DNA from 4 places in the Paenibacillus sp. IHBB 3054 genome. Region 1 is predicted to be linked to each of the others. Evidence: riboswitches for the same ligand, from Rfam matches in the RefSeq annotation. Region 1 holds a riboswitch; each other region holds the start of a gene.

Region 1 (7,707 bases):
CTTTTTTGATCATGCAGATATCTATACCCGCGGAAAAGCGGAGAAGGTATTCGGACAGCTCTTCAAAGACCGCCCCGGACTGCGGGACGAGATCATTATCCAGTCCAAATGCGGCATCAAGCTGATAGAGCCAGGCGATACCTCTAATAGCTTCGACCTCTCCGGGGAGCATATTCTGAAGAGTGTCGACGGAACCCTCTCCCGGCTGGGCACGGAGTATATTGATATTCTGCTGCTGCACCGTCCCGATCCGCTTATGGACCCCGAAGAAGTAGCTGAAGCGCTGCATAAACTCAAAGCGGCGGGAAAGGTGCGTCACTTCGGCGTTTCCAACATGAGTGCCGCCCAGATCCGGCTGCTGGAGCATTATTGTGACGAACCATTCGTCGTGAACCAGCTGCACATGAGCCTGGCCAAAATAAGCTGGCTGGATGCTATGGTCAGCGTAAACCGCGAACCTTGGAAAGACATCACTTTTCCCGAAGGTACCCTGGAATACTGCCGGACGCAGAACATCCAGCTACAGGCCTGGGGTCCGCTGGCCCAAGGCCTATTCAGCGGGCGTTCACTTACAGGCCAGCCTGAGAGTGTCGTGAACACGGCGGCTATGGTCCAAACGCTCGCCGAACAGAAGAACACCACCCCTGAAGTGATTGTCCTGTCTTGGCTGATGACTCATCCTGCGGCCATCCAGCCGGTAATCGGGACGGTGAATCCGCAGCGGATCGCCGCCTGCGCGGGTGCGGACAAGCTGGAGCTTACGCGCAAGGAATGGTACGACCTGTATGTCAGCTCGCGCGGCGAGAAGCTGCCATAAGCCTCATATCCTCATTCGCAGACCAAAAGGAGCGTCATCTCCGGTTCATGAAGCCGGAGATGACGCTCCTTTTATGTTCTATTCCTGATTCTAATTATTCTTCACCTGCTCAAAGTTGTTCTTGAAGGTGAAGTTAACCGATTTGCCTTGCAGACTGTCATTATCAAAGCCGAGACCCGTATCATCAACAAAAGTCACGTTATAGGCTAGATGCATCGTCTTCTTGGCAGGAAGAATCAGGTTCGGGAGGTTGGCATCCCGGCCTGCCCCGCTGTTGTACAAATCCTTAAGTGAACCTACATAAGCATCGGAAACGCTGACCAGTACAGTCTGGCCGTTATTGTCTACGCGGTATGTCCAGTCGAGCACGGCTTCTCTGGCAATCGCAAAGGCTTCCTGTCCGTTGCGTGCCAGTGCCTTCAGGAAGGAAGGACCGTTAATCAACGATTTGAACAGCCGGTCCGCAGCATCGTTCACCTCATTGAGTGCATCAGCATTAAGAGTAACGCCGCCTGGTGCAGCCAAAGCGGCTACAGTAACTACCGCTTGCTCACCGAATGCGAGCGCATCGGCCTGCTGTGCAGGTGTTCCTTCCGGGATGGCAATCAGATCGGTCAGTTTGGCATCCAGCGTTCCGGTATTCTTGATCAGCATGGCGCGGGTGTGGGTATCTTTCGGTGCCCACAATCCTGTTCCCATGCGTCCGGCATCGGAGTCGCCCGTATAGAACATCGGGCCTTCAACCGGCACGTCATTGCGGTGAGTACTTAAGGACAACGTACCGGAAGCAAAGGTGTTGCCGGTGTTTTGGGCGGAGCTGGTGAACAAGGCATACGTGCCTCCACCAATGGCGGCGCAGAGCAGCACCACGGAGGAAAATGCGGCAATCAGCATTTTTTTCTTTTTCATCATTGAAGTAAGCTCTCCTTATTAAAAAAGGGGGGCAGCCCCCTTTTTATTTGATTTTTAGTTATAGATCCGTTCGTTATAGTGCTTAGTTATTTTTAGTCTGCTCTGCATCTACTTTAATGGAGGCTGTACCCGACTTGCCTTGGTAGCTGTTGTCAGCTGCTTTCGGGAACTCAGCTTTGACATAAATCGTCTCCGATCCGCCCACAGCAAGCACACGGTCGGCAACGGTAAGCGGTACCGTTCCAGCCGCATCAGAATATGCGGTAATGACCAGCGGGGTTGCTCCGCCGCCGAGGTCACCGCCTACAGCCAGCGAGAGATCATAACGCAGCTCAAGTGTTCCTTTGTTGCTAACTACTACTGGCTGGATTTCAGAATCTCCCGGAGCCCAATTTGTGATGTTGAAATATTTCTGCTGAGCTTCATCCTTCTTATCCAGTTCAATCTTGAGCGTGCCAGCAGCAAACGTATTGCCTGTATTCTGTGCGGAACTCGTAAAGATAGCGAAGGATCCCCCGGCAATTAATGTTGCCCCCAGTGCTGTAGTCGCCATTGCCATTGCCATTGTTTTTTTGAGATTTGCCATTGTTATTTATCTCCTCCTGGATCTCCATGAATGGAGTATGTTATGAATTATTTATTGAATCTTCCCTAACCACGTTAGGAGAAGCATCAACCGTTCGTAACAGGCGGGGATTCTCCGGGCGCAAGCTGCACCTCTACAGGATCCTCCATGCGCATGATCGATTTGAAGATTGTAATAAGGGAAGAGATGACGAGGAAAATCCCCGGAATAACCATTACGACAATAATCCCGGCGGTCGATTTTACCCAGTTCATGAAATACCCCAGAAACGGAACGGTAAAGTCCGCATACTGTGCAACAACATTACTCGAAGGAATAGGATCTGCATCCTGCGCATCGTTATTGTCGCCTTTGGTGATATACTGGGTGTTTTCTCCCGAGCCGAGCACGCTGACAATGCGGTGGGTAATCAGGCTGTTTGATCCATCCAGAGCTTTGTAAGTGATTACATCTCCTGGTTTAAAAGATCCCTGACTCTGTTCACTCACCAGTTTGACGGCAATGACAGCCCCCGTCTGGATTCCAGGCTCCATGGAGCCGGAGAGCACCGTTAGAATTTCCTTGCCCAGAATCTTGGGCGTTCCGCCATTCATCCGGCTAGTGATTGCAGATACCAGCGTAAGTAGAAAAATGAGAATTAATGCATACATCAATAGGTTACGAGTCCATTTAAGTATCACTGGAGAGCACCGCCTTGTTTAGAATACGCCTTGCTTTTCGCCTATTTTTACCGTTATGCTGTCAGGATTCGCGTCCGGGGCAGGGGCTTCAGGCTCAGCAGTCTTATCAGGCTTTGCTTGCTCCTCAGCTTCGAGCTTCGCTTTCTCCTCAGCTTCGAGTTTCGCCTTCTCCTCAGCTTCGAGCTTCGCTTTCTCCTCAGCTTCGAGCTTCGCCTTCTCCTCGGCTTCGAGTTTCGCCTTCTCCTCGGCTTCGAGCTTCGCTTTCTCCTCAGCTTCGAGCTTCGTCTTCTTCTCAGCCTCGAGTTTCGCTTTCTCCTCGGCTTCGAGCTTCGCCTTTTTCTCAGCTTCGAGCTTCGCCTTTTCTTCCGCTTCGAGCTTCGCCTTCTTTTCAGCCTCTTTCAGTCCTTGGATCACGTCAGCGGCCTCCGTATGCATCAACGAGGTTTCGTCCGCATAACTCCTAGCCTGTTCGGCCGCGGTCGATGCCTGATGATAGGCAGCCTGCACATAAGCGTCCACTCTTCTGATGGAGCTTAGCTTTCTAACCATCTCCTGAAATTCGCCCAGTGTTAGATTGGCTTGGCTGAGCAATTGTTCGAATACCGGGATATCGTTATTTTGTGCGGCTGTTAATTGATTAAAATCGACCTCATATGGAGAAAGTCTCTGGTTCACTTCATTGACTTGCTGCTCCAGCTCTAATTGCGAGCGTGTTAGATAGCCTTGAAGCTCAGCTAAAAAAGCAGCCGCGCCGGCCGCAGCCTCACGCGTTTGTGCAGCAGCCTCTTGAATACCTCCAATACGTCCCTCTGCGGTCTCCGAGTCCGTATTCTTATCCGTTATCTCCGCTAGCACCTCTCTCGCCGCTTCACGCTGCCAGGCAGCAAGCTTCATCGCTTCGCTGGCTTGGTTGGCAATATGATCGACCGTGCTTGGAAACACAAATGCTGTGGTGATATTGGAGGATTCGGTTGCTGCGACGTTAGTCAGCAATGCATACGTGGGCGTTGTAATTTGGCCGATGCCATAAGCCGAAATCACTACGATCCCTGCAATTTGGGGAAGCGTATACCGACGGATGTTTCTATTCCGGGAAGAACGTGAAAGCCTCACAGGAGCCTCTCCTTTAGCTGCTTGCAATTTCCTGCAAACAAGGTAATCTATTAACACCCAGCCTTTATGACGAACGTTATTTGTTCGTTATTAAGAACTATGACGTAAGTATATGCCATTACTCCTACAAATCAAAAATCTCATTTTGTTGCAATATTCTTAATAAAGAACGATTTATAGTTGATATTCTGCTTTTAGCTTCATTTCCCTCAGCTTATCGTACTTTTTAACGAACGTTTTCGCATGAAAAATCTAAATGATACCGCAGAGGGAACAAAAATAATGGGGATTTGGAGTGGAAACGACATAAAAGGGGGATCATTCATACTGGAACTGATTCTATAGTGCTTTGTCCGTCTTCCGGTTATTTGTTATACTGTAACAAAAAGTACGGAGGGGCGTTTTTATCGTGCCAGATAATATGGGAAGTCGCATCCACCATCTCCGTCTGGAAAAAGGCTTGTCTCTTTCGGAGCTTGCGGATAAGGCTGATGTGGCGAAATCATACTTAAGCAATGTGGAAAGAAATATACAATCTAACCCCTCTATTCAATTTATTGAAAAAATCGCTGACGCACTTCAGGTGTCCATTCATGCGCTGCTTTACGGCGAGCCTTCCGATGTGCAGGAGTCACCTCTGGATGGAGAATGGTCCCGGCTCGTACTGGAAGCTATGGCTTCGGGTATAAGCAAGCGGGAATTCAAAGAGTTCTTGGACTATCAAAAATGGCGGCTGGAGCAGAAGGATTCCTGATTCATGCGGGTTCCTTCTACTGCCGGTCATACAGAAAGGGCACAGCGGAGAGATCCGCTGTGCCCTTTCTGTATGTACAAAAACTTTTAACAACCAACCGCTACATTGCCTGCAAAGTCTTCTCATTAAAAAATTGGCGGATTTCATCCACTTTGATGCCCGCCTGCTTAGCCGACATCAGCAAATAGACCCATTCTAAATCCAGATCAACTGTCTGCAGTTCTCCGTTGTTCCCCTGGTTGGACTTATCCAAGAAATCTCCTCCTAAGATTACGCGTCCCCAGGCAGTCCGGCCGTCGTAGTATTTCTACATTAGACCCGAGACTTTGTGCCCCTGTCTTTCGGCAGGTTTACCCTTTACTGGATCCTTTACATGAAAGGATCTGGCTAGAAATTCATGAAACCGTTATCCGCCATAACATTATACAATATCTTACACGAAAAGTGTGTCGATTTATGGGAATATTGTATAATTAGAAACGGAAAATAATTGATTATTTTGCCAACTACTTGTACGAATTACTCGAGAATCCTAAAAAATTGTAGAACAAGCCTCTTTATCTATGTATGTATATATGAAAAGTGAAAACAACATTTTTATTTCGTTCATTTCAATCACACCGCCGCATCATTTTCATATAGTTAAGAAACCAAACTTATAATAGTTCTGTATGAATTAGGCACTGAATCATACCGTTTTGCGAACGGATTCAACCAAAGTATGAATTGATTACCCGCCTTGAAAGTTGCACAATAAGATGAGGAATGAAACCGCAAACATCGAAGCTCCACAAGGGCGCCGGCGAAATTTTGGCGCGCATGGAGTTCATCCGTTAGGAGGATGTATTCATGGCAGTCAAAGATCCCTATAACGAAACTGTGTGGAGCAAGTATTACGGACCCAATCTGGGTTACATCCAAGAGAAATATGAGCAATTTGTAAAAGATCCAACTTTAGTAGAGCATAATTACCGCGATCTCTTCACCCTTTCCGGCCCCCCTCCATTGGCTCCCGATGCCGAACAGGCACCGCTGCCTGTGGTTTCAGGAGATACTGAGTGGCTTAGAAAGGCCGTAAGGGCATCCAAGCTGATCGCCAATATCCGTATACATGGCCATATGGCCGCCAATATCGACCCGCTGGACCGGGGAAACAATCCGATGGCGAAATATTTGGAGTACGAAACCTATGATCTGACCCGCGAGGATTTAATGGCTATGCCCGCCTCGCTGATCTGGGAGAATGCCCCGAGTGACGTTCATACGGCCTGGGATGCCGTTCACCGGATGCGCCAGGCCTACACGCAGACCATTGCCTATGAATTCGGGCATGTGCGTGACGAGCAGGAGCTGCGCTGGCTGAACAGCCAGGCGGAATCTACCAGCTCTCCCGCGCCTCTAAACAACACAGAGCGCAAAGAATTGCTGAAAAGGCTGATTCAGGTAGAGCAGTTCGAAACTTTCCTTCATAAAACCTTTGTCGGCCAGAAACGCTTCAGCCTGGAAGGCAATGACGCCTTGGTGCCAATGCTGGATGAAATCGTGCGTGCTGCTGCTCATGACGGTGCCGAACATATCCTGATGGGTATGGCGCATCGCGGACGGCTTAACGTCCTGGCTCATATCCTGGGCAAACCTTATGATATTATTTTCTCGGAATTCCATCATTCGCCGAACAAGGAGCTGTTCCCTTCCGAAGGCTCCATGGGCATCAACTACGGCTGGACCGGCGATGTGAAATATCATCTCGGCGCTGACCGCGCCGTCCGTGAAGGGGAAACCGTCCGTACACGGATCACACTGGCCAACAATCCGAGCCACTTGGAATTCGTCAATCCGGTGGTTGAGGGCTTCACGCGTGCGGCCCAGGAAGACCGCAGCACTCCGGGTCTGCCTAAGCTAAATACGAATAAAGCCATGGCTGTGCTGATGCATGGCGATGCTGCCTTCCCGGGTGAAGGCATCGTGGCCGAAACCCTTAATATCGGCAAGCTTAAAGGTTATCAGAACGGCGGTACGGTGCATATTATCGTCAATAACCGGATCGGATTCACGACGGAAAGTGAGGATTCCCGTTCTACCCACTATGCCAGTGACTTGGCTAAGGGCTATGAAATTCCGATTGTGCATGTCAATGCCGATGATCCGGAGGCTTGCATTGCCGCCGTCCGTCTGGCCAGCGCCTACCGCAATCTGTTCAAGAAGGATTTCGTAATCGACTTGATCGGCTACCGCCGCCATGGACATAATGAAATGGATGATCCGGAAACGACACAGCCGATTGTTTATGGTAAAGTGCGCAATCATCCTACTGTATACAAAGTGTACGCGGAACGGCTGCAGGAGGAGAGAGTTATCACGGCAGAAGACGTTACGGTAATGAACGCCGAAGCTGAAGGCGTACTGCAGCAAGCCTTTGATAAGATGAAGGAAGGCAAGCATAAAAACGCGGAGGCCAAAACCTCAGTTGCACTGGACAGCGCACGTATGCCGCAGCGTCCTACAGCGGTTCCGCTTGACAACCTGCAGGAAATTAACCGGGAGCTGCTGTCGGTGCCGGACGGCTTCCAGGTCTATCCGAAGCTGGAGCGGATTCTGCAGCGCCGCAAAGACGCTTTGAATGATGGAGAACGTGTGGACTGGGCACTCGCAGAAGCCCTCGCCTTCGCTACGATTCTGAAGGATGGCACACCGATTCGCCTCAGCGGCCAAGACTCCCAGCGTGGCACCTTCGCGCACCGCCATCTGGTGCTGCATGACAGTGACACAGGGGCACTTTTCTCTCCGCTGCATCAGCTTAAGGACTCCAGCGCCTCCTTCGGGGTGTATAACAGTCCGCTGTCGG
Region 2 (7,707 bases), on a different contig from region 1:
CGTAACAGATATCCGTAGTGCGGAAATGATTAAATATGCATCGAACGCTTTCCTGGCAACCAAAATCTCCTTTATCAACGAAATTGCCAACATTTGTGAAAAAGTGGGAGCTGATGTAACCGAAGTGGCGGAAGGCATGGGGATGGACCGGAGAATCGGCTCAAGCTTCCTGCAGGCCGGAATCGGTTATGGAGGCTCCTGTTTCCCGAAAGATACCAATGCGCTGATCCAGATCGCCGGCAACGTGGACTATGAGTTCAAGCTGCTGAAATCGGTGGTTGAGGTGAATAAAGGGCAACGGTTTATGATTATTTCCAAACTTCATGAGTCGCTCGGCAGCCTGCGCGGCGCGGTTATCGGAATTTGGGGGTTGGCCTTCAAGCCGAACACCGATGATGTACGCGAGGCTCCTGCCCGGGAAATCGTCGAAGCGCTGGTAGCGGAGGGAGCTACAGTGAAGCTCTATGATCCTATTGCCGCCGATAACTTCAAAATGCAATACGATCATCCGCAGCTCCGCTGGTGCGGCCTGCCGGAAGAAGCGGCAGAAGGCAGCGATGCCGTATGCCTGCTGACCGACTGGAGCCAGTTCAAGGATATCGACCTGCATCGCTTGGCGGGCAGTATGCGCCGCCAGGTTCTGATCGACGGCCGCAACGTCTACTCCAAGGAGCAGATCGAAGGCACCGGCCTGGAGTACCATTCCGTCGGACGCCCGCAAATGGGCGGACTGAGCGGGTATTCGGCCAGTGTGGCTGGCGCGATCTAAGCCTTAAGCTTGCTCTGCTAAGTTCCCAGCTCTGTAAAGCACTTCGCTCTTACCTGCCGCCAACCAGGCGGCAATGCCGGATCTTTAGCAGAGAGCTTCGCCTGCGGGTGAAGCAAGCGAAAGGTGTGATGCTTTCAGAACGCTTGGCCCGGCAAGAGTTCTTAACCGGTAAGCTGTTATGGAATGGAACGGAGAGGAATTTTGGAACTGTAGGAGCGAATGCGTCCGCCTTTGTCTGCGGATTTCCACCGCGAACAGCGGTATAAATCATGAAATCTGCAGACAACAGCGGCCGAAAGTCCAAACATTCCTTGCAGTGACTCTAATAACAGCCCAAGCTGTTAGAATTCTTGCGCAGCCTGCAGTGCTGCCCGAAGCAGTCTGTCTTTTGCATTAGCCGAACTGCAGCTCACAATAACAATCCGATATTTTCGCGTCACACATAATGAGGAGGGTTCCATATGAAACTGGTACTTCTATCAGGCGGTTCAGGAAAACGTCTCTGGCCATTGTCCAACGATTCACGTTCGAAGCAATTTCTGAAGGTACTTGAGAGCCCGACGGGTGAACCAGAATCCATGGTGCAACGGGTATGGCGGCAGCTGGAGGAAGCTAATATGTCGGGTTCGGCTTATCTGGCTACCGGCCGCAGTCAGGTGGAAATGATTCAAAGCCAGCTTGGCAGCGAGGTACCTATCATCGTTGAGCCGGAACGCCGCGATACGTTTCCGGCGATTGCCCTGACAGCAGCCTACCTGTATTCCATGGAAGGCGTTTCGCCAAGCGAGACCGTGGCCATCCTGCCGGTCGATCCTTATGTGGAAGCCGCCTTCTTCGATACAGTAGTGCAGCTTGAGCAAACGATGCAGGAGAGCGGAGCGAACCTGGCGCTGATGGGTGTAGTACCCGAGCATGCTTCAGAAAAATACGGATATATCATTCCTACCAGCGCAGAGGCGGGAGCAAGCGGTTATCTGCAGGTAAGCCACTTCCAGGAGAAACCTGACCGTGAGCAGGCCGAGGAACTGATCAGCCGGAATGCCCTCTGGAACTGCGGCGTGTTCGCGTTCCGCTTGGGCTATCTGCTTGATATTCTGCAGCGCAAGGGATTGCCGCTGAACTATGAGGAACTGCAGAAGCAGTACAAACTGCTTGCTTCCATCAGCTTTGACTATGAAGTGGTGGAAAAAGAGGAGAAAATCGTAGTTCAGCCTTATGCCGGATTCTGGAAGGATCTGGGCACCTGGAACACGCTGACCGAAGAAATGAACAGCAACCATGTGGGCAAAGGGTTCGTGACGGCCGATTCCGAAGGCACATGCCTGATTAATGAGCTGGATATTCCGATTACGGTGATCGGCGCGAAGGATCTGATTATCGCTGCCAGCCCGGACGGGATTTTGGTTACCCATAAAGCGGAGAGTCCGAGAATCAAGGAAGTGCTGAAGTCTTTTGAACAAAGACCGATGTACGAAGAACGCCGCTGGGGCCATTACAAAGTCATTGATTATGTGAAATACGATGAGGGAAATGAAGTGCTGACCAAACGGATTTTTATCGAAGAGGGTAAAAATATCAGTTACCAGCTGCACCATAAGCGCAGTGAAATCTGGACATTTGTCAGCGGTGAAGCAAGCATTGTGATTAATGAGAAGATGCATAATGTGAAGGCAGGAGATGTGGTGCGTATACCGGAAGGCACCAAACATGCGATCCTTGCGCTGACGGATGTAGAGTTTATCGAGGTACAGACCGGTTCGGAACTGGTAGAAGAGGATAACATCCGCATCACCTTGGATTGGGAAGATATAGCTTTGCAACAGTTTATCTCTTAGGCCTAAATAATCTATTTAACCAATTGTTGCAAATCTAAAACAGGCATTTAGAACCATTTATTAGTTTATTTTTATTAATGCTCTAAATAAAAACTTCATAGGGACGATACTTACGGTAAGAGGGATAAATCCTTCCAAAACGACAAAGGCAAACCTAATCGAAAGATAGGGACGCAAAGCCATAGGGCCTTCGCAAGAGTGGCAGCCTGGCTACCGAAAGGAAGATAATTTTGAAAACTTACCGTAAGTCTCGTCTGCTGTCCACCTTGCTGTCTCTTGCCATATTGTTCACCGCAGTGCCTTTAGGATTAGGGCTGTCGCCTTCATCCGCAGAAGCCTCATCAAGCACAGGAGTGCCGGTTAATCCGGACGCTTCAGCCGAAGCTGTCAAGCTGCTTAGTAACCTCTATTCCATTACCGGAAAAGGGATTATCACTGGACAGCACGATTATTTGGAGAGCCCGGATGAATTCAGCAACAAGTTGAAGGGAACAAGCGGAGAACATGCTGCTCTTCACGGATATGAGCTTGGCGTAATTAGCGGCCAGTCGGAGAGTACGGCTGCTTCGCAGCGCAAGAATGTGGTGAACAGCGCGATCAACTGGTACAAGAACGGCGGCATTGTCACAATGACCTTTCATCAGAATCTGCCCGGGACGGCTTACCTCTGGTCCAATGTGCAGAAGCCGCTCACCCAAGCGGAATTTAACAGGTATGTAACGCCGGGCACGACAGAATACGCCAGCCTGATCACGGATCTGGATAAAGTGGCGGTGTCGCTCAAAAGCTTGCGGGATGCGGGAGTTCCTGTACTTTGGAGACCTTATCATGAAATGAACGGCAACTGGTTCTGGTGGGGGAAGAAAAGTAATTTTGCTGAACTGTGGAATATTATGTATGACCGTTTCGTGAACGTTCATCAATTAAACAATCTGTTGTGGGTATGGAACCCCAATGCACCGAATGCCTGGTCCGATCCTTATGCGCTGACCTATCCGGGAGCAAGCAAAGTGGATGTTCTTGCAGCAGATATATATGATAACGACTATATGAATAAGTATTATGATAGTTTGCTTAGTCTGGCTGCCGGTAAACCGATAGGTATTGGTGAGAACGGTGAGATGCCCAGCACGGCCAAACTGAAGCTCTCCCAGAAAAATTTCGTTTTCATGATGAACTGGGGAAAAATGCTCTATGAGAAAAACAGCACAACTACGATTAAGAGTTTCATGAGCGATAGCTATACACTGACCCGGGATAAATATAAGAGTTGGAGTGCACCAGCCGCTGCGCCGACGGCAACACCGACACCAACACCAACGGCAACTCCAACGCCGAAGCCGACGGCAACACCGACAGCAACGCCAACGGCAACACCGACACCAACGCCAACAGCAACGTCGAAGCCGACGGCAATGCCAACGCCTGACTCTAATGATTCAGTGGAAGCGCCTGTGGTGAGCGGACTTAAGGGAGAGTACTTCAAAAATATGACGCTTTCCGGTACGCCCGCCTTGGTGCGCAACGATGCATTGCTTAACATTAACTGGCGCCAGGGTTCGCCGGATCCTTCAATCGGTGTAGATTCCTTCTCCGTCCGCTGGACCGGTCAAATCAAGCCAACGTATAGTGAGACTTATCAGATTTCCACCACTTCGGATGACGGTATCCGCGTTTATATTAACGGTAAAGCTGTCATTGACAGCTGGATGAAACAGAGCGGAGCCGAGCGTACCGGAAGCATCGCTTTAACAGGCGGTCAGTTGTACGACATCAAGGTCGAGTATTACGAGAATGCCGGCGATGCGAATATCCGCTTAATGTGGCAAAGTCAAAGCCAAGTCAAAGGGACGGTTCCGGCCAGCGCATTGTTTGTGAATGCCGGGGCAGCTGCTGCCAGCCTGGAGGACAGTACACCCAGCCTGGTTGCAAAACCGGCTTTAGCGGCGACAGCAGCACCAGCCGCAACGGCAACAGCAACGCCGACACCTGCGTCGGCGCCAACGGTAACACCGACGCTTGCACCAACACCGGTGCCAACAGCAGCACCAACGCCAACACCGGTGACAACGGCAACACCGACGTCGGCGCCAACACCAACACCAACAGCAGCACCAACGCCAACACCAGCACCAATACCGGTGCCAACACCGACAGCAGCACCTGCTGAGAATGGGCTAAAGGCAGAATATTTCAATAATATGCTGCTGTCAGGCACTCCGGCACTTGTACGTAACGACGCCATTCTTGATTTCAATTGGCGTCTAGGCACTCCGGATGCTGCAATCGGCATCGATTTCTTCTCCGTACGCTGGAGCGGCAAGATTAAGCCGCTCTACAGTGAAATGTACACAATCTATACTACTTCAGATGACGGCATCCGCGTTTGGGTCAATGACAGTCTTGTGATTGACAGCTGGATGAAACAGAGTGGAACCGAACGCATGGGAAGCATCAGCCTGAATGCCGGGCAGCTATATGATATTAAAGTGGAGTATTACGAGAATCAAGGGGATGCCAGAGCGCGTCTAATGTGGGATAGCCCAAGCCAAGTAAAGGGTACTGTTCCTGCGAGCGCCCTGTTTCTTCCTTCCGCTTCCTAAGCAGAGCGACTGGTTAGCTTCTGTATTCACCGGCGGGTGCTGGTTAAGACGTTACAATTATAATTCCTAAAGTCCACTCTTAGTGGCCCTGCTTATCAGCAGGGCTACTAAGCTATAGCCCCCATTTGGCCTCGGGATGTATGAACCTGCATAGGGAACTCATCCTGTGTGCCGTGGCGGCATTTCGCTGGAGAAAGGAGATTACGATTTGAACACTTACCGCAAGTACCGCCTGTTTAATACGATTTTACCTCTTATATTAATATTTTCCCTGCTGCCCTGGTCAGAAGCGAGGAGTCTTCCGGTTCCCCGGACGATAGTTACACCTGCTGCTGCCATCACTCCCATCAATCCCTCAGCTTCGGAGGAGGCTGCCGATCTGCTCAGCTATCTGGTTGATCTTGGAGGCAAGGGAATGATATCCGGCCAGCATGACTATTTGGAGACCCCGGATGAATTCAACAATAAGCTGAAGCATGCAAGCGGACAATATGCCGTATTGCATGGTTATGAGCTGGGAGCGATTAACAACCAGCCGGAGGGCACCATCGTGAAGCAGCGCCAGAATGTCGTGAAGAGTGCGATCAAATGGCACCAGGGCGGCGGAATTGTGGCGATGACCTTCCATCAGAATTTGCCGGGCACCTCCCCGGAATGGGCTAATGTGCATATGAGCCTGAGCCAAGAGGATTTTGATGCTTATGTTACGCCGGGCACCCCGCAGTATAAGAACCTGATCGCTGAGCTTGATGAGGTAGCCGAATATTTGGGAGACCTGCGCGATGCGGGAGTGCCTGTGTTATGGCGCCCTTATCATGAGATGAACGGCAACTGGTTCTGGTGGGGGCAGAAGGACAACTTCACCGAACTTTGGGACATTATGTATAACCGTCTGGTGAATGTTCACAAGCTGGATAACCTCCTGTGGGTATGGAATCCGAATGCGCCTAATGAGTGGTCGGATGGCTATGAGCCATATTATCCGGGTGCCGGGAAGGTTGACGTTCTGGCGGCGGATATTTATAACAATGACTATAGACAGTCTTATTATGAGAAGCTGCTGAAGCTGGCCGACGGCAAGCCGATCGGGATCGGTGAAAGCGGAGAACTGCCAGACCCGCTCATATTGTCCCGAACGCAGAGTAAATGGGTATATACCATGACATGGGGAAAAATGCTGACCGAGAAAAATAACCTCGAGCAGATTAAGAGCTTTATGAGCGATGATTATACCGTGTCGCGGGATGATTATAAATTAACGCTGGTCGGTAAAAACAATAACCCGGCCCCGGTATCCCGAACCGGATTGACGGGAGAATATTTCAATAATATGGAGCTGTCGGGCAAAGCCGTCCTGGTCCGCAACGACAATAAGATCGACTTCAACTGGCATGGAGATTCACCGTCTTCAGGAATTGGCAAGGATGCTTTCTCGGTGCGCTGGAGCGGCAAAATCAAGCCGGTTTACAATGAGAAATATAATTTCATAGCCTCCTCGGATGATGGGATACGTGTATGGATCGACGGCAAACTGATCATCGACAGCTGGAAGAAGCAAAGCGGTGTCAGCCGTGAGGGAAGCATGGTCCTGGAAGCGGGAAGCTCGTATGACATCAAGGTTGAATATTACGAGAACAGTGGAGATGCCAGTATTCGCCTTATGTGGAAGAGCCCAAGCCAGAAGCAGGCGGTTATTCCCAAAGGCGCGTTGACTTCAAAATAATGAAATGAAAGCAATAAGTCATTGTGAGGCAGGCACCCCGGAAGAAAGCGAGGACAAGGAATGAGGACTAGAACTAAGAAGAACAAGAATAAACCTCTACATCTACTGTTAAAATTCGCAGCTTTAACCCTCTTGTTTCTATTGTCTGTTTCTATCTTCGGAGATGACGGGACGAAGAGGGCCGAGGTGGAGGTTGACATGTCCAAATTGTCCGCAGCGAAAGATGCAGGACCCGCATTGCCGGACGGAACTGTGCTGTGGCAACTGGGCAAGCACGACGGAACAGCTGGTGAATTTGCGGCTGCCGGCTCTTCGGCCGCTAAGGAGGCATTTAAGGTTGCCTCCGTTTCGGCCAAGACTGCGGAGCTCCAAAGTGTGCCCTCCGGTCTTAGAGGCGACACTAATCCTGAGCTGAGGATTATGTATAAGCTGGATAAGATCCCGGTCAACGGGGTCTTATTTCGCGTAAGCATCATAGATGCCTATAAATCCATTCCGCAAATGAGCGTATTCTCCAACCAGCAGCTGTCGGGGATTATCCAGATTGCTGGTGTTGCCGGTACAGACAGCAAATATACGTTCCGCAAAACGTATGAGCTATATATCCCGAAAGAGCAGCTGGTGGCCGGAACCAACGAACTAAAGCTGCAGGCGGCCCGCGGGATCTATTCCTCCGATTTGGAGGATAAGTACAACTGGTGGACCTGGGATGACCTCAGCCTGGAGTCGCTGAATGCCCCAATCAAGGAGCCGATTCATGGCAGCTACACACTGACG
Region 3 (7,707 bases), on a different contig from region 1:
GATCAATGAAGGAGAGGCCAGCAAGGTCGGTTCATTCACCTTCCTGATTCCGCTGATCTCAATCGGGTCAAGTGTAGTATTATTAAATGAGCGGATTACGCTGAATCTGGTAGTGGGTATGCTGCTGATCGTATGCAGCATTATTCTGGTGAATGTTAAGATAGGCCGGGCCGCACGGCGGCTGACAAGTTAAGACAGGGGGATAATCATGTATATTCAGACGGATGGACAAACGGCACATGATAATTATAAGCTGCTGATCGGCAGCATTGTGCCCAGGCCGATTGCCTTTGTAACCTCGGTGGATGAAGCGGGGATCGTGAATGCCGCCCCGTTCAGCTTTTTTAATATTGTAAATGATGATCCGCCTATGGTCATGTTCTCCTGTGTCCGCAAAGCAGGCGGAGAAATGAAGCATACGCCGCGCAATATAGCCGCGAATAAGGAATTTGTGGTCCATATCGTCGATGAGGACAATATCACTGCAGTCAACCATACCTCAATCAATGCACCCGGCGGAATCAGCGAACTTGAGCTGGCCGGGCTGACGGCGGTACCCGGACAAGCCGTCAAGGTCCCGCGTGTACAGGAATGTAAGATTGCGATGGAATGCCGGCTGGTGCAGCTTGTGGAGCTCGGACATTGCGATATGGTTATCGGCGAAGTGCTAGGTTTTCATGTAGAGGATGAGCTGATTCATAACGGCCGAATTGATGTCGGCAAGCTGAAGCCGGTCAGCCGTCTGGCCGGCGCATCCTATGCAGCAATTGGCCGGACTTTTGAGCTGGACAGACCTCAGTATGAATCTTGATTAGGCTGGGTATTAGCAGCTAGATCAGATATTTTGGGGCAGAGGAAAGCTACTGCGCCTGATTTCTTAACCGCAGGCTTTGGGCGGTGAAGACAAGTTCTTCATCTGTCCCGTCAATCTTGGCGGTATATTCTCCAATCGTCACTTCGCTGTTGCAGATTTTGCGGACTGTAATATTTTTGCCGGCGGTAAGCACCGATTTCTCGGAGGACTGCTTCCCTACAGTCTGTGCGCTGATGGAGCCTGCCGCCTCGATTGTGGAGTCCGTGCACACCGCTTCCTTCATTACGAAACGGACATTGCCGGAAGAGAACAGCTGGCTGTGCAGACTACCCTCCTTATGAACATGGAGATCTCCGCCGGATTTAATAATGCTATGCTGTGACGAGGCGATGTCGATCCGTGTATTCTCCTCCTGCATCCCGGATATGGCGTCATGCAAATCCTGCAACAGCCTCAGAAACGTGCTAAGAACAGCATCCGTGAAGAAATCGGTGAACTGCCCCGGGTGCAGGAATACCTCCAGCATATGTCTTAATTGCCCGGTGTCGATAGGATAATCGGGATTCATCCCGGCAATAACATCCTGGAGATCACTGATCAGGCCGGGGAGATGGTCATATTTGCTTTCCAGCAGCAGCATAACCACCAGACCGTATTTTACGGTTTGCTGGCGTGATTGGACGGTATTCGCCAACTGCTGCGACGCTTCTCTCAGACTGGTCACTTCCTCCATCAAGAGAGCGGAGTACATGCAGAGGCGGTTATGTCTGGCTCCATAGTGCCCGGAGTACAATTGGCTGCCGACAACCTTGCCCTGGACAAAAATGCTGCCTGTAGCTGTGATTGTTGCATGTGTAACGTCGCCGTATATGTATACATTCCCCAACGCTTCAAGGATGGTCTGGTTTCCGATATCATTGGTGGCGACCACATCACCCGGGAACATCATTTTGGCGGCTTCGGGGTTCATATCCCCGGGAACAAGATATGTCTGGGGGAAATCAAAAACCTTGCGGTTCAGACCGCATCCCGTTAAGCGGGGCCTTCCCTGGCGGAGGGAAGCGATCCCGCCGTCCGCCAGCAGGGTTGTACATTCTTTGGTGACCAGCTGAATGTCTTGCGGCGGCGGGGAGGGAATAATTCCGCCATACACGTCGATGCCGGGCACTCCCTCTTCCGCAGGCAGCTTACGGGCAATGACCTCTCCCTCCTGGACAAAAGGAACCCTTGGATGGTTCAGGAAATCTGCAGGATCGGCAGTCCGAATGAATTCATATTCCCTGTCCTCAGCAAATAACAGCTCCAGCCGGGCATTCTTGCCGGGAATAGGGGCTTTACCCTCTGCGATGCAGACCGGGAGATAGGTAGGGTTGTTCAGCTCTGCATAAAGAGCCGGAATGTTGAGATCGCGCATAATGGAGCTTTTCTTGAAGCCGGCGATAATCTGGTCCACCGTAAGGGTGGACAGCAGCAGGCCGCAATTCGGTTGCGCCCGGACTGTGACATCTGCTGCAGCCGGGGAGCTGGCGAGCTTCCAGGCGTACTTTTCTGCACGGTAGAGCGTGAAGTAGACCTTCAGTTTATCTTCGGATACGGTGATCTGATACTGCGGCTTCTCGCAAATCTCCCAGGTGATACGGTCTGTGGGGGTTACTTCCGTAGGATCTGTCACCGTCTTCCGGTTAATATTCAACACCACAGGGTGAACGGAGGAAATGACAGCGGGTTTGCCGCCGGGCAGAGGAGGAGTAATGAATATTTGGTTGTTCTGTACGATAATACGTCCGTTCTTATCCTCATCTCCCCCACGGAGCGGCTTAGCCTGCACAGAGGGCAGAGCCGGAAGATCGGGGTTCCCGATTGGCGTTGTGGTATGAAATACATGCCCGAATTTCTCGATGATATGCTGTGGCATTACTCTAACCTCGCTTCTTCGTATAATCAATGGCATCTGTACAGAAAAGAGCATCATGGACTATGATAGGTTGCCTTCACCTACCGGTACCCAAGTCACATCTCAATTGGCAGCCTGGCGACCATGAATGGATAGTCTCACATTCTTAGGCCCATCGCTTTGCGTCCTGCCCTTTCGGGAAGTTTGCCTTTAAAAAAATAGATCAATGATATACATTCAGCATGAGGTCATTTAATCGACTCAAATCGACAGGGAATGTTCAATACTGGAGTGGTTGCCAAAATAATTCTACAAACAAGCTTAATTCTAGTACTTTAGTATTAAATTTTCAACTTAATAATAACAATCCCTCCGGTATCCCTTTAAAAGGGAAGCGGGTTAAAGTCCAAACGATATTACAAGCAAAAACGACCCTGCCTTTTCTCAAAGGACAGAGTCGTTTTTGCGAAAAAAAGGACGCTCCCAAGCTTATAGCTTGTGGGAGAGCCCTCTTTTGACAAGGTGCACGGCGCGTGCGCTTCCGGCCCGGACGGAGACTGGTGCCGGTATAACTGTGGCTGCATAATCGGCCCGTTCAATTTCCTCCAGCACCCGGTTAAGATGGGAGAAGACGGCTCCGAGATCACGGACTGCTGTCAATGAGCATTGACCCTGCAGCTCGGAGAACCAGGCGAACTGCAGATCCCGGGCGCGGCGCAGCGCTTCGGGAAGCGAACGGGTGCATTCGGCATCGGACAAAGTCTTGGTTCCATACAGGGCGATGCAGTCTGCGGTTGCCGTTACGACCTCTGTCATCCAGTCAGCTGCGGCATAATGTGCAGGCAGGAGGGAAATCTCCTCGGCGATCTCCTTGACGTAGCGGTGAACCTTTTGCAGATGCGAGGTTGCCTGTGTCAATGACCGCAATCCGCTGCGGCATTGATAATGGGATAACGTATAGTGCAGCTCTTTCTGCTGCTTGTCGCTCTTCGCCAGCAGTTGTCCGGAACGCACCAGCCTCTCCGGAGCCTGCTTAGAACTGCTGCTCTCTGCGGCGAGTCCGGTCAAGGCATCGGCCAGCAGCAGGGTCCCTTCCAGTGCCAGGCGTTTAACCTTGACGAACCCCCCGGGGGGAACGATAATCATATTTATTATTAAGGCAATCAGCACGCCGATTAAGGTCTCCGCGACTCTCCACACGATATAAGGGTCCTGATAAAAGGTCAATGCCAGCACGGAGGTCACACCGACCTGGGAAACGGCTTGAATGTTAATCCGGCAGGCGGTGGCCACACCGATGCCGATCAGCAGCATCAGCAGAATAGACAGTGCCCCCACGTCGAAGAAATGGCCCACGAGCAGGCTGACAATTCCACCGAGCACAACGCCCATCAGACGGTAAATCCCTTTTTCCAGCGAAGCCTTGACGCTTCCTTGGGTGATAAGAATTGCGGCAAGCGGTGCAAAGTATAAATAACTGTCGCCGTGCAGGCTGTGAACCGCAAGCCAGGAGAGTGAAGCAGCAATCGTAACGCGTATCATATATAGAGATAATCCGAATTTTTCAAGGCGGTCCTGCAACCCCTCGTTCATGTTAGTCATCTTCTTTCACATCAATAAGAGAACATTTTTAGGTTTTCAGCAATTTTCATTATAGCACTCAAAAACAACAATAACGGGTACAGTTTTTACGAACTTGTTAAGTTTCTGCACTGCAGTTAACATTGTAAGCTATCGCATATATTGCATTAATCCTATATGCTATATATATTGAAGTGTGTCGAAGGAAGGGAGGAATTGTCGCTTATCAGCGCTGAGCATGCCACTTTAGATTGTTCCCTGCGAGAAGCGGGTAAAATAGGTTGTACTACATAAGGTAAGGGAGGTCGTTAGCCATAACTACCCTGGAAGGCACTATTATTTCTTTTGACCAGGTTACCAAACAATACGACGATGAAGAAGCCGTGTTAAAAGGAGTCAGCTTCGAGATCGAACGCGGCAAATTCTATACACTGCTGGGACCCTCGGGCTGCGGAAAGACGACAATCCTGCGTCTGATCGCCGGGTTTGCTGAACCAACGGAAGGTTCCATTTATTTGAACGGCAAAATCATCAACCACATTCCCGCCAACGAACGGCAGGTCAATACGGTATTTCAGGACTATGCCTTGTTTCCGCACCTGAACGTATTTGAGAATGTGGCCTTTGGACTGCGGATCAAGAAGCTTAAGAAAGAGGTCATCACGCAAAAGGTGCAGGAAGCGCTGCGCTTCGTCAACCTTGTAGGCTACGATCAGCGGGCCATTAATGAAATGTCCGGCGGACAGAGGCAGCGTGTAGCGATTGCCCGGGCCATCGTCAATGAACCGCAGGTGCTGCTGCTCGACGAGCCTCTTTCGGCACTTGATCTGAAGCTGCGCACGGAAATGCAGTACATTCTGCGGGAAATGCAGCAGCGGCTGGGCATCACCTTTATCTTCGTTACCCATGACCAGGAGGAAGCGCTGGCCATGTCCGACTGGATTTTTGTCATGAACGGCGGACGCATTGAGCAGAGCGGAACGCCTAACGATATTTATGATGAGCCGATCAACCGCTTCGTGGCTGATTTCATCGGCGAGTCGAACATTGTGCCCGGTGTGATGATTGAGGATTATATCGTTGAATTTAACGGCCACCGCTTTGAATGTGTGGATGCGGGGCTGAAGCCGAATGAAGCGGTGGAGATCGTGATCCGTCCGGAGGATCTGGAGATTGCTGCCGTTGAACAAGGCAAACTGCGCGTCCGCGTGGATTCCCAGCTGTTCCGCGGCGTACATTACGAGATCAGCTGCTACGACGGGTCCGGCCACGAATGGCTGGTTCATTCCACGCGCAAGGCGGAGGTCGGCAGCGAGATCGGGCTGTATTTCGATCCGGAAGCGATTCATGTTATGCGTTTCGGGGAAACGGAGGAAGAATTCGACAGACGTCTGGAAGCTTACGCCGAGGTGGAGAGCCATGAAGAGTAAGGGCCGCTCGTATTTCCTCATCCCTTATTACTTATGGATCGCCCTGTTCGTCATAGCGCCGGTGCTGCTGGTTGTCTACTACTCCCTGTTTGATCTGGACGGGCATCTTACACTGGACAACTACGTGAACTTCTTTACACCGGTATATATGAAAATGATGCTCAACTCCTTCTGGTACGCGATCCTGATTACGCTGTTCTCGCTGCTGGTGGCTTATCCGGCGGCGTATCTGCTGACCCGGACGAAGCATAAGCAGCTGTGGCTGCTGCTGATTATCCTGCCGACATGGATTAATCTGCTGCTGAAGACGTATGCCTTTATCGGTATCTTTGGGACCTTCGGGCCGATCAACAATGTCTTTGACCTGCTGGGCATTGGAGAGCAGCAAATCCTCTTTACGGGTTTCAGCTTTGTCTTTGTCTCGGTATATATCTTTATCCCGTTCATGATCCTGCCGATCTTCAGCGCTCTGGACGAGCTGAACCTGTCCCTTGTAGATGCGGCCCGCGATCTGGGTGCCTCCGGGTGGACGACGTTCCGGCGGGTCATTTTCCCGCTGACCATCTCCGGCGTGCGCTCCGGCTGCATGGCGGTATTTATTCCGGCGCTGTCGCTGTTTATGATTACCCGCCTTATCGCCGGCAACCGGGTCATTACGCTGGGCACCGCCATTGAGCAGCATTTTCTGGTCACTCAGGACTGGGGCATGGGCTCTACAGTTGCCGTCTTCCTGATTGTTATCATGGCGCTGTTCATGATTCTGTCGGGCAGCTCGCGGAAAGGGGTGCGGCATGAGAAGTAATAAGAATGGGATTTCAAATCTGTACCTGGTGCTGGTCTTTGCCGTGCTGTACGCACCTATCTTCTACCTGATGTACTATTCCTTCAACAGCGGCGGGACGATGCATGGCTTCGAAGGCTTCACGCTGGATTATTACCGTGAGGTTGTGCAGGATACGCGACTGATGATTATTATGATTAACACATTGGTGATCGCCTTGCTGTCTTCGGCGATTGCTACGCTGATTGCGATCATCGGGGCGCTGGCCATTCAGCGCATCCGCAGCCGGAGGGCCAAGAATACACTGCTCTCACTGAACAACGTGCTGATTGTCAGTCCCGATGTCATTATCGGTGCGTCTTTCCTGATCCTGTTCACGATTGCCGGGATCAAACTAGGCTTCGTGTCGGTCCTGCTCTCGCATGTCGCATTCAGCGTGCCGATTGCCGTGCTGATGATCCTGCCGCATCTGCAGGACATGAGCCCGACGCTGACCGATGCTGCACGTGATCTTGGGGCCAGCCGCCGCGATGTGCTGACCAAGGTGATTCTGCCGATTATTAAACCCGGGATCTTCAGCGGCTTCTTTATGGCCCTTACCTATTCACTGGATGATTTCGCGGTGACATTCTTCGTGACAGGCAACGGGTATTCGACGCTCTCGGTGGAAATCTATTCCCGGGCGCGGCAAGGTGTATCCCTGTCGATTAACGCGTTGTCCACGCTGATCTTCCTCTTCACCATCTTGCTTGTCGTCGGTTATTATTTCCTGAACCGCCGGAAGCAACGACCGGCGGTTCATATCGCAGAGCCGGCTGCTGAAGTGGGGGTGCCTAGATGAAGCAGCTGGTGAATTCTTTTCTGGCGATTCTCATCGTCGCATTTGGGCTGATGTTCCTGGCTTCCAGGCTGAATTCGGCTGAGGGCTATACAGGCGGCAATACGCTGACCATCTATAACTGGGGCGATTATATCGAACCTGAACTGCTGAAGCAGTTTGAGGAAGAGACCGGGATTACGGTCATCTACCAGACCTTTGATTCCAATGAGGCGATGCTGACCAAGGTCGAGCAGGGCGGGACAACCTTTGATGTTGTTGTGCCTTCAGACTATGCTATCGCCAAGATGCGGGAAGAGAAGCTGCTGCTTCCGCTGGATCACAGCAAGATTCCGAATCTGGCCAATATTGACCCGCAGTTCATGGATC
Region 4 (7,707 bases), 110 kb from region 1:
GTATGCAGCTATTCCAAGGAGTTCGTCCGCAGGGAGGCAATCATTTAGAGACGGCTGGCCGCCAAGAGTTGTAATACATGCTTCACTAGCTTGTCTCATTGGGAACTGCGGGATTATGGCGGTCAGGATGAATGAGTAAACGGATTCCAGAGGGGACCACAATATGTAGAGATTGCACAGCGGGGATATCGGTTACACGACAACAGTTATTTTGAGGGGCTGGCATAGGAGAAGGGAGGGGAATTCCCTCCCTCCTGTCATTAAATAAAAAACGGGAGTAAGAACAAAGCAGTAATGGCGCCAAAAGGGACCCGTCTCTGGATAAAGCGGCGTCTGGGGAAAAAACCTGGATGGAACCCGAATTGTCTGTAGGTAGAGTTTTGCGCAGGCATACCCTGAAACATCTCGTTTGTGGGAATAGCAAGAGTAACGAAATCCTGGTCTACATGGGCAATAAACCCATCATGAGACTGACCATCCGTAGTAGTTACACCAACGTACTTATTCATGCAACTCCAAGCGACTTGTTGATAATTATTTGCTTCCATAAAATAATACCTCCTCAGATTATACATCCTGACAACAGTCTATGGACTATAACCTAAATTGTTGACGGCGAATGCCCAATAATAATTGTTTGGATGTATTACATTCGTAAGGAGGGAATGTTCATTGATTTTCTTCTTTGAAATTAACGATAATGTCACTCAATTGTTTAGGGTTTACAACCTTATGAGAGAACTCTACTGATCCATCCACACCAATAATTCCATATTCTCCTTCATCATAGGGGAATATTCTATCTTCAAAGTAGATGAGCCTAGACGTTAATTTTGGTTGCTCCCCCCAGAGAGTATCTATGCCTGTACCCAAAAATTTAGCCAAAGGACTAGATGAGTTTTCCTGAGTCTTAGCCGACATCTGACCTTCCCAAACAAGGCTCATGTATCCATTCTTTAACTCGTAATAATAAACGCTATCGCTGTGTATGAAATACAACTTAGAATAGTCATTTTCAGTGTAAATAAAACTAGTCATAGGGCCTTCCGGATGCACAGTGGAATAGTAAAATTGAACCCGCGGCAAACCAATGACGGCTAACCTTGCTTTAGCCAAATCGCCGCTGTTCAATTTTTTCTGAATGTCCGGATTTGGAGAAATAATCACAATACCATTATTCTTCGAATCCCAATGAACAAGCGTTCCGAAACTTCCGCTCATGAACCGTAACGGGACATAAACGGTGTTTTTCTCAACAAGAGGCGGCGTATCTAATTCTAGTTTTTTCTCATTCATCCTCGCAATACCACTGCCGACGGCAAGGCTCAATGTATCCGAAGTATTAGGGTTAACAATCAAAACCGTTTTGGATTTGCTGTTCCAGGTCACCTTATAACCCAAAGACTGCGCAGTGCGAATAGGAACATAACTCACGTTCTTTCTAACCAATGGAGAAGGGAACTCATCCTGTATTACCCCGTTTACATTTAGTTTTAGGGGGTTAGCAGCATTCGCTGTACCGCCGATTGAAAAGATAAACAATACAGTAAAAAACAAAAATAATGTTTTTTTCAAGTTAATCCATCCTTTTCTTTTTTTTATTTAGACTTACTGATTTGGAAAAAGTTGCAGCATCAAGCAAAGCCGGAGCTTTAACCTTGGAATAGGCAGCCAGCCATCTGCCGTTTCTTCTACCGTCGAGAGAAACTTTACAAAACTTTATTGAACCTTATAATGAGAAGTGAAGCGCCGCAAAGATCATACAGAACCTAATTGAACCTTATAGATAGGTGTGGGTTACGCTCATAATGCTTAAGCCGGGGGCAATTTCCTTCACCAGCATCTTAAAAAAACTATATGCGGCGCGGTTTTCCGGATTCCCGGTGGGCTGCGCCTTTCCTTTGTTGCAGAGAGGGGGCAGGATGTTATGCGATGCCTGACTATACGGCAGCCTTGGGCCACGCTCATTGCTCTTGGTGAAAAATCATTCGAGACCCGTTCCTGGAGAACGGCTTACCGGGGTGAAATCGCCATTCATGCCGGTTTGAAGATTGATAAGGAAGTATGCTTACGGGAGCCTTTCCAATCGGTGCTCGCCCGTCATGGTCTTACAGCGGACAATTTGCCTGCCGGAGCGATTATAGCGACAGGATCGCTGATAAACTGTTATGAAGTTACAGCTGGTATGGCTGAAGAAGGCTGGCCCTACGGCAGCGAATATATCTTTGGAGATTATAGGGAGGGCCGGTTTGCCTGGGAATTGACGGGGGTCACTCCGCTGGAGGACAACATTCCGGCTAAGGGCCGACTGGGCTTCTGGGAGCATCCTGTTCCGCAAAGAAAGCGGTGAAGCGCTTATGGAATTTCAGATCGGCAAGTCTAATTGGATAGACGGAAAATGTTATGACGGTACCGGCGGTTCGGTGGAATACAGGTATGAATGGGCTCAGGAAGGAGCGTATGCATAGGAAATGGGCAGTCTTCTTATTGCGTGGCTTTGCATGTTATGTTTATTTCTTACGTTTAAGGATAAGGTAAGCCGGAGAATTCTATATCCCGTGGCGCTGGTCGTTATTTTCGGCACATTGGGCTATTGGAAGGTTTTAATGTAATTTATAGCGGGTACTTTACAGGTCTTGCCGACTCCCATGGCAAGGCCTGTTTTTTATTCTTCAACGCACCAAAGGCTACAGGCTTGCTTGAGGGCCGGATTTGATTTTGTACTGTTCCTCATAGCTGTGGTAGCCGGAGATATCGAGTCCCAGGTATTTGCGCATATGGATAGCGGCCTGTGCAGCGATGACGTCATCCAGCAGCAGCATCCGTTCATGATATCCCCGGCATATAAATTTGGCCTCGATGCCGACCTGGAGCCGCTGCTGTTCATAGACCTTAACTCCGCGTTTCCTCATTTCGGCGCGCACATCCCTCAGATCGGCAGTGGCTGCATTCGCAGCAGTACGGAGAACATCCATGTATGGAGCGGGGGTCCGCAGTTGTGTCGACATAATGGCTGAATCCCGTTCAAAGGCTGATAAAATCAGCGGAAGCAATATATAGGATTTGACCAGTGTATTATCGTTACTCTCCGCTCTATGCATAAATTCAATCACCTCTAATAAGAACGTATATTCGTATTTTAACCGATTATTCAAAAATTAATCAATGGAATTTCTAAACAACTAAACAATGTGACATAATTCACAAAATAATTATAAGAATTATTTTATATTAAAATTGAAATAATAAATATTGAAAAATAAAGTTCATTAAAAAGGAGAATTGTGATGAATTATGAGGGAAGTCTCCGCCGCGGGTTGCTGTTCGGGTTGTTTTTAAGTGTTCCAATATGGATGTCCATGATCGGCTGGGTTCAGCTGTTATAAAATATACAAATTCTGAGTCCGGCTGTTGCCCGCTGACTTGTGTAAATTGAAAATGACCAAAAACTGCTGCCAAGTGCTGGCGACAGTTTTTTTGCCGTTTCGCCATGGGTTGAAAAGTGGTTCGAATATACTAATTTTTAATATTGAAAATTTGTTTTATGTGATCGGTGAATACAACGAAACCCTTAGGTGAAGCGGGATTGAGGATTTTTGCAGAGAATCTATCGAAAAAATAAGGAATAGATTGACAAACGAGAGGGTGAAGAGATAGACTAATCCTAGTCCGAAAGTAACAAAAGTCATAGACTACATAGAAAACAACTGTTACCAACTTCTCATGTATAATCGCAAACCGTTCGAAAGAGCGGGACGCAAAGTCAGGAATCTACAGCACTCTAAAGGTGCCATGATCGTCCGGCCGCCATGAAGCTAACCCTTCTTGGCGGTCTTTTTGTTGTTATGGGCCAATCTGTGCATTCATAGAATAGTTACATAGGAGGTACATATCATTGTTGAAGAACAAATTATTAGCCTTGATTCTGACGGGGATTTTAACCATCGGCAATATGCTTCATCCGGGGATCAATGCAGAGGCGGCGGCAAGCATGCCGTACACCCCAACACCGGTGCTGGGAGTCGCCGGGAATTTCAACGCCTTTATCTTTGGAGATTTCGCGCAAAGCAATGACCAGATCCACGGACGGCTTGCTGCTGCAGGGAACATTACTCTTCAAGGATATGGCGTATCCAAGGATGCTGTAGGTGGAGATGTGCTTATCGCCGGCAAAGACATCGACTTTTCAAATGGAACAGTTTATGGCACCTCTGTATATGGAGGCAGCATGAAAAGTTCAGGAGCCGATCTTAAGGGAGGCACGCGGCAGGGTCATCCGATCGACTTTCAAGCTGAGGAGCAATTTTTGATTCAGCGTTCGAGTGAACTCGCTGCTCTGAAACAAACACAGCCCTTTGTCAGAGATGGAGGGAAAATGACGATTAACGCTCCGGATTCCTTTAATGTCATTCATTTGACTGCTGCGGATTTGGCGGTTACCAACGGTCTCCAGTTCAACATTGCAGGAAATGCCACGGTAATTATCAATGTAAGCGGGAATAAGGTCGTCATTCCGGATTTTCAAATGTGGAACGGCAAACCTCACAATGTGCTGTTCAACTTCTACGAAGCTTCTTCTGTAGCAAATGGCAACACAACCATTGAAGGCACCATGTTAGCGCCTCATGCCTTTGTGGCATTCAGCCGAGCTGAGCTGCATGGTACCCTTATTGCAAAAGGATTCAGCGGTTATATTCAGATGCATCATCATACCTTTGAGGGAACGGTGCCGCCAGTCGGGCCAACACCGACGCCAACACCGACGCCAACACCGACACCGACACCGACACCGACGCCAACACCGACACCGACGCCAACACCGACACCGACACCGACACCGACGCCAACGCCAACACCGACACCAACACCAACGCCGACCGCGACGCCAACACCAACGCCGACGGCGACGCCAACACCAACACCGACGGCGACGCCAACACCAACACCGACACCAACGCCGACACCGACACCGACACCGACACCGACGCCAACACCAACGGCGACGCCAACACCGACACCGACACCGACACCAACGGCGGCACCGACAGTGACGCCGACGGCGACGCCAACACCGACACCGACACCGACACCGACAGTGACACCAACACCAACGCCGACGGCGACGCCAACACCAATACCAACGCCGGTACCGACACCAACGTCAACGCCGACACCGACACCAACACCAACGGCTACACCGACGCCGACGCCGACGCCGACACCAACGCCGACACCAACACCGGAGCCGACACCGACACCAACGCCAACACCGGTGCCAACGCCGGAGCCAACACCGACACCAACGCCAACGCCGGAGCCAACACCGACACCAATACCAACACCGACGCCGACGCCGACACCAATACCAACGCCAACACCGGTGCCAACACCGACACCAATACCAACACCGACGCCGACACCAATACCAACGCCGGTACCGACACCAACGCCAACGCCGGTACCGACACCAACACCGGTGCCAACGGTAGATCCAACGCCAGCGCCGACGAGTGTAGCGCCAACGGTAGACCCGACGCCAGTGCCGACAAGCGTAACGCCAACGGTAGACCCAACGCCAGCGCCGACTAGTGTAGCGCCAACGGTAGACCCGACGCCAGCACCGACGAGTGTAGCGCCAACGGTAGACCCAACGCCAGCACCGACGAGTGTAGCACCAACGGTAGACCCGACGCCATCTCCGACACCAACGGTGATTGGTACGAATGACGATCAGGAGATTACGATTGATGAGGATCCGCTGCCTTTGGGCCCTGTGACCAAACCTTCGTCTGTGCAGCCAACGCCGGAGACTACTCCAGCGACTGTCCCAGTACCTGCTTCGGTACCGGATGAAGAAATTATTCTTGATGAAGAAATTCCGCTGGGGACTGTGGATCCAGCCGAGAGTCTGCCGCAAACGGGTGAAGCCAGCCCGGCACCTTATTATATTACCGGTCTCGCTATTGCCGGAGTAGGTCTGCTGCTGAGCAGAACGGCAAGAACCAGCAGACGAAAACGCTGAGGCTTTCATTGAATCACACTCGGGCCAATAGCAGTCCAGACGCCATGTTCTAAACATAATTCAGGCCGCTTACGGGAGAGAAAATCCCGGAAGCGGCCTTTTTATAGGGTGTTTCTTACGTTTTGAGGGTTATTATACAACAATGGTTTAGATTTCAATCCATCTGTTATATGTACATTTCTCGCAGGCGAGGCTACCATGTTATACTATGCAGAAATCATTGCGGAGCCCGCATGATTGTGACTGGAGTATCCCACAGCTACGAGAAGGAAAGGTGAGAATATTCATGTGGAGTGTAATTATACTGGCGATTATTATATTCATTGCCGGAGGATTGACCTATGCGGGTTTCTTTTTCTATGGAGTGGCGATCCATCGGGCGCCTAAGGAGTTTTTGGCGAAATCACCCGCGCTGAAGGTAGATCCGCCGGTGGCCGGGGCATCCTGGGGAGAAGGGGCGGAGTGGATCGCCCGGCAGAGCTTCCGGAATGTCGACATGAGCTCAGAGGATGGACTGAAGCTGCGGGGTTATTATCTGCCGTCAGAGCGGGCAGCCGGACGTACAGCAATCGTTGCCCACGGCTATTCCGGCAAAGCCAAGGATATGGGGGCCTACGCCAAGATTTATTATGAAAACCTGGGCTATAATGTGCTGATTCCCGATGCCAGGGGACATGGTGAAAGCACGGGCAATTACATAGGATTTGGCTGGCCCGAACGCCGGGATTATGTAAAGTGGATCGAATACATCATTGAAGAGAATGGGCCGCAGGCGCAGATTGTGCTGCATGGGGTGTCTATGGGCGGAGCAACGGTGATGATGACCGCAGGTGAAGAGCTTCCGCCGCAGGTGAAGGCGGTTGTTGCCGACTGCGGGTATAGTTCGGTCAAAGCACAGCTCTCTTATCAGCTCTGGCGGATGTATCATCTGCCAAGCTTTCCCTTCGTGCAGATTGCCAGTCTGATTACCCGGCTGAAAGCAGGCTATTTCTTCGGTGAGGCATCAGCGCTGAAGCAGGTGCGTAAGGCACGGGTGCCGATCCTGTTCATCCATGGCGATGCCGATAAGTTCGTACCCTATGCCATGATGGACAAAGTGTACCAGGCATGCCGCAGCCCCAAGGATAAGTTCGTAGTGCATGGCGCGGGGCATGGACTTGCGTATGACACGGATAAGGCGGGATATATCAGCAAGGTAAGTGAGTTTGTTAACCGGTACGTGAAGTAGTCCAATAACCCCGGGAAAGTAGACGCGCCTACGTTCGGGTGTGTTTATTCCCTGAGTCGATCGAGTGTATTAGTTATGTACCTGTTAATGTATTGCGCAATGTATCACATGATCATTAAAGTATCATCTCTCTATCGCTTTGTACTTTACGATAGAAAGATGATACTTTTAAGAATGAGGGAAGCATATTGATAAAAAGATGTTCTAATCAGTTTCATTGTAAGTGATTGCTTTTGAGAATAATTCGAACTGTTTGTCTTTGGCGTATTTATTTGTTATTTGAGCTTCATAAGTGTACGAGAGCCCATTATGACGAGCATATATTAATAATGAATCATTAATTTCTGTATAGAGAAGGTCGAGACCATTTACAGTTTTTGTGTTCATGTTATTAGCGAATTCTACTTCAATGTCGCTTACAGAAAGTGTAAATACTTTGTCGCCCTCATATGGACCA

What was found. A riboswitch is a leader RNA that binds a small molecule or an ion and turns the genes downstream of it on or off. The one in region 1 is predicted to bind cyclic di-GMP.
Region 2: linked by a shared signal. The riboswitch ahead of ACQ76X_RS12730 (PA14 domain-containing protein) and the one ahead of ACQ76X_RS09865 (anti-repressor SinI family protein) in region 1 are both predicted to bind cyclic di-GMP.
Region 3: linked by a shared signal. The riboswitch ahead of ACQ76X_RS23790 (flagellar assembly protein A) and the one ahead of ACQ76X_RS09865 (anti-repressor SinI family protein) in region 1 are both predicted to bind cyclic di-GMP.
Region 4: linked by a shared signal. The riboswitch ahead of ACQ76X_RS09375 (collagen-binding domain-containing protein) and the one ahead of ACQ76X_RS09865 (anti-repressor SinI family protein) in region 1 are both predicted to bind cyclic di-GMP.

The regions. Positions count from the first base shown of each region.
Region 1 is NZ_JBOFBG010000006.1:142,084-149,790, forward strand. It holds gene ACQ76X_RS09835 (aldo/keto reductase) at 1-817, shown strand, start outside; gene ACQ76X_RS09840 (TasA family protein) at 908-1,729, opposite strand; gene ACQ76X_RS09845 (TasA family protein) at 1,812-2,315, opposite strand; gene sipW (signal peptidase I SipW) at 2,402-2,995, opposite strand; gene ACQ76X_RS09855 (hypothetical protein) at 3,014-4,108, opposite strand; gene ACQ76X_RS09860 (helix-turn-helix domain-containing protein) at 4,530-4,862, shown strand; gene ACQ76X_RS09865 (anti-repressor SinI family protein) at 4,963-5,115, opposite strand; cyclic di-GMP riboswitch class I at 5,143-5,227, opposite strand; gene ACQ76X_RS09870 (2-oxoglutarate dehydrogenase E1 component) at 5,712-7,707, shown strand, end outside.
Region 2 is NZ_JBOFBG010000009.1:46,582-54,288, forward strand. It holds gene ACQ76X_RS12720 (UDP-glucose dehydrogenase family protein) at 1-769, shown strand, start outside; gene ACQ76X_RS12725 (sugar phosphate nucleotidyltransferase) at 1,231-2,604, shown strand; cyclic di-GMP riboswitch class I at 2,742-2,822, shown strand; gene ACQ76X_RS12730 (PA14 domain-containing protein) at 2,835-5,207, shown strand; gene ACQ76X_RS12735 (glycosyl hydrolase) at 5,416-6,930, shown strand; gene ACQ76X_RS12740 (discoidin domain-containing protein) at 7,129-7,707, shown strand, end outside.
Region 3 is NZ_JBOFBG010000026.1:50,925-58,631, reverse strand. It holds gene ACQ76X_RS23800 (DMT family transporter) at 1-193, shown strand, start outside; gene ACQ76X_RS23795 (flavin reductase family protein) at 209-811, shown strand; gene ACQ76X_RS23790 (flagellar assembly protein A) at 861-2,729, opposite strand; cyclic di-GMP riboswitch class I at 2,835-2,927, opposite strand; gene ACQ76X_RS23785 (FUSC family protein) at 3,198-4,301, opposite strand; gene ACQ76X_RS23780 (ABC transporter ATP-binding protein) at 4,613-5,719, shown strand; gene ACQ76X_RS23775 (ABC transporter permease) at 5,709-6,521, shown strand; gene ACQ76X_RS23770 (ABC transporter permease) at 6,511-7,341, shown strand; gene ACQ76X_RS23765 (ABC transporter substrate-binding protein) at 7,338-7,707, shown strand, end outside.
Region 4 is NZ_JBOFBG010000006.1:35,168-42,874, reverse strand. It holds gene ACQ76X_RS09395 (phosphatidylinositol kinase) at 261-548, opposite strand; gene ACQ76X_RS09390 (copper amine oxidase N-terminal domain-containing protein) at 670-1,575, opposite strand; gene ACQ76X_RS09385 (ASCH domain-containing protein) at 1,928-2,350, shown strand; gene ACQ76X_RS09380 (hypothetical protein) at 2,688-3,101, opposite strand; cyclic di-GMP riboswitch class I at 3,723-3,812, shown strand; gene ACQ76X_RS09375 (collagen-binding domain-containing protein) at 3,896-6,022, shown strand; gene ACQ76X_RS09370 (alpha/beta hydrolase) at 6,309-7,250, shown strand; gene ACQ76X_RS09365 (hypothetical protein) at 7,455-7,707, opposite strand, start outside.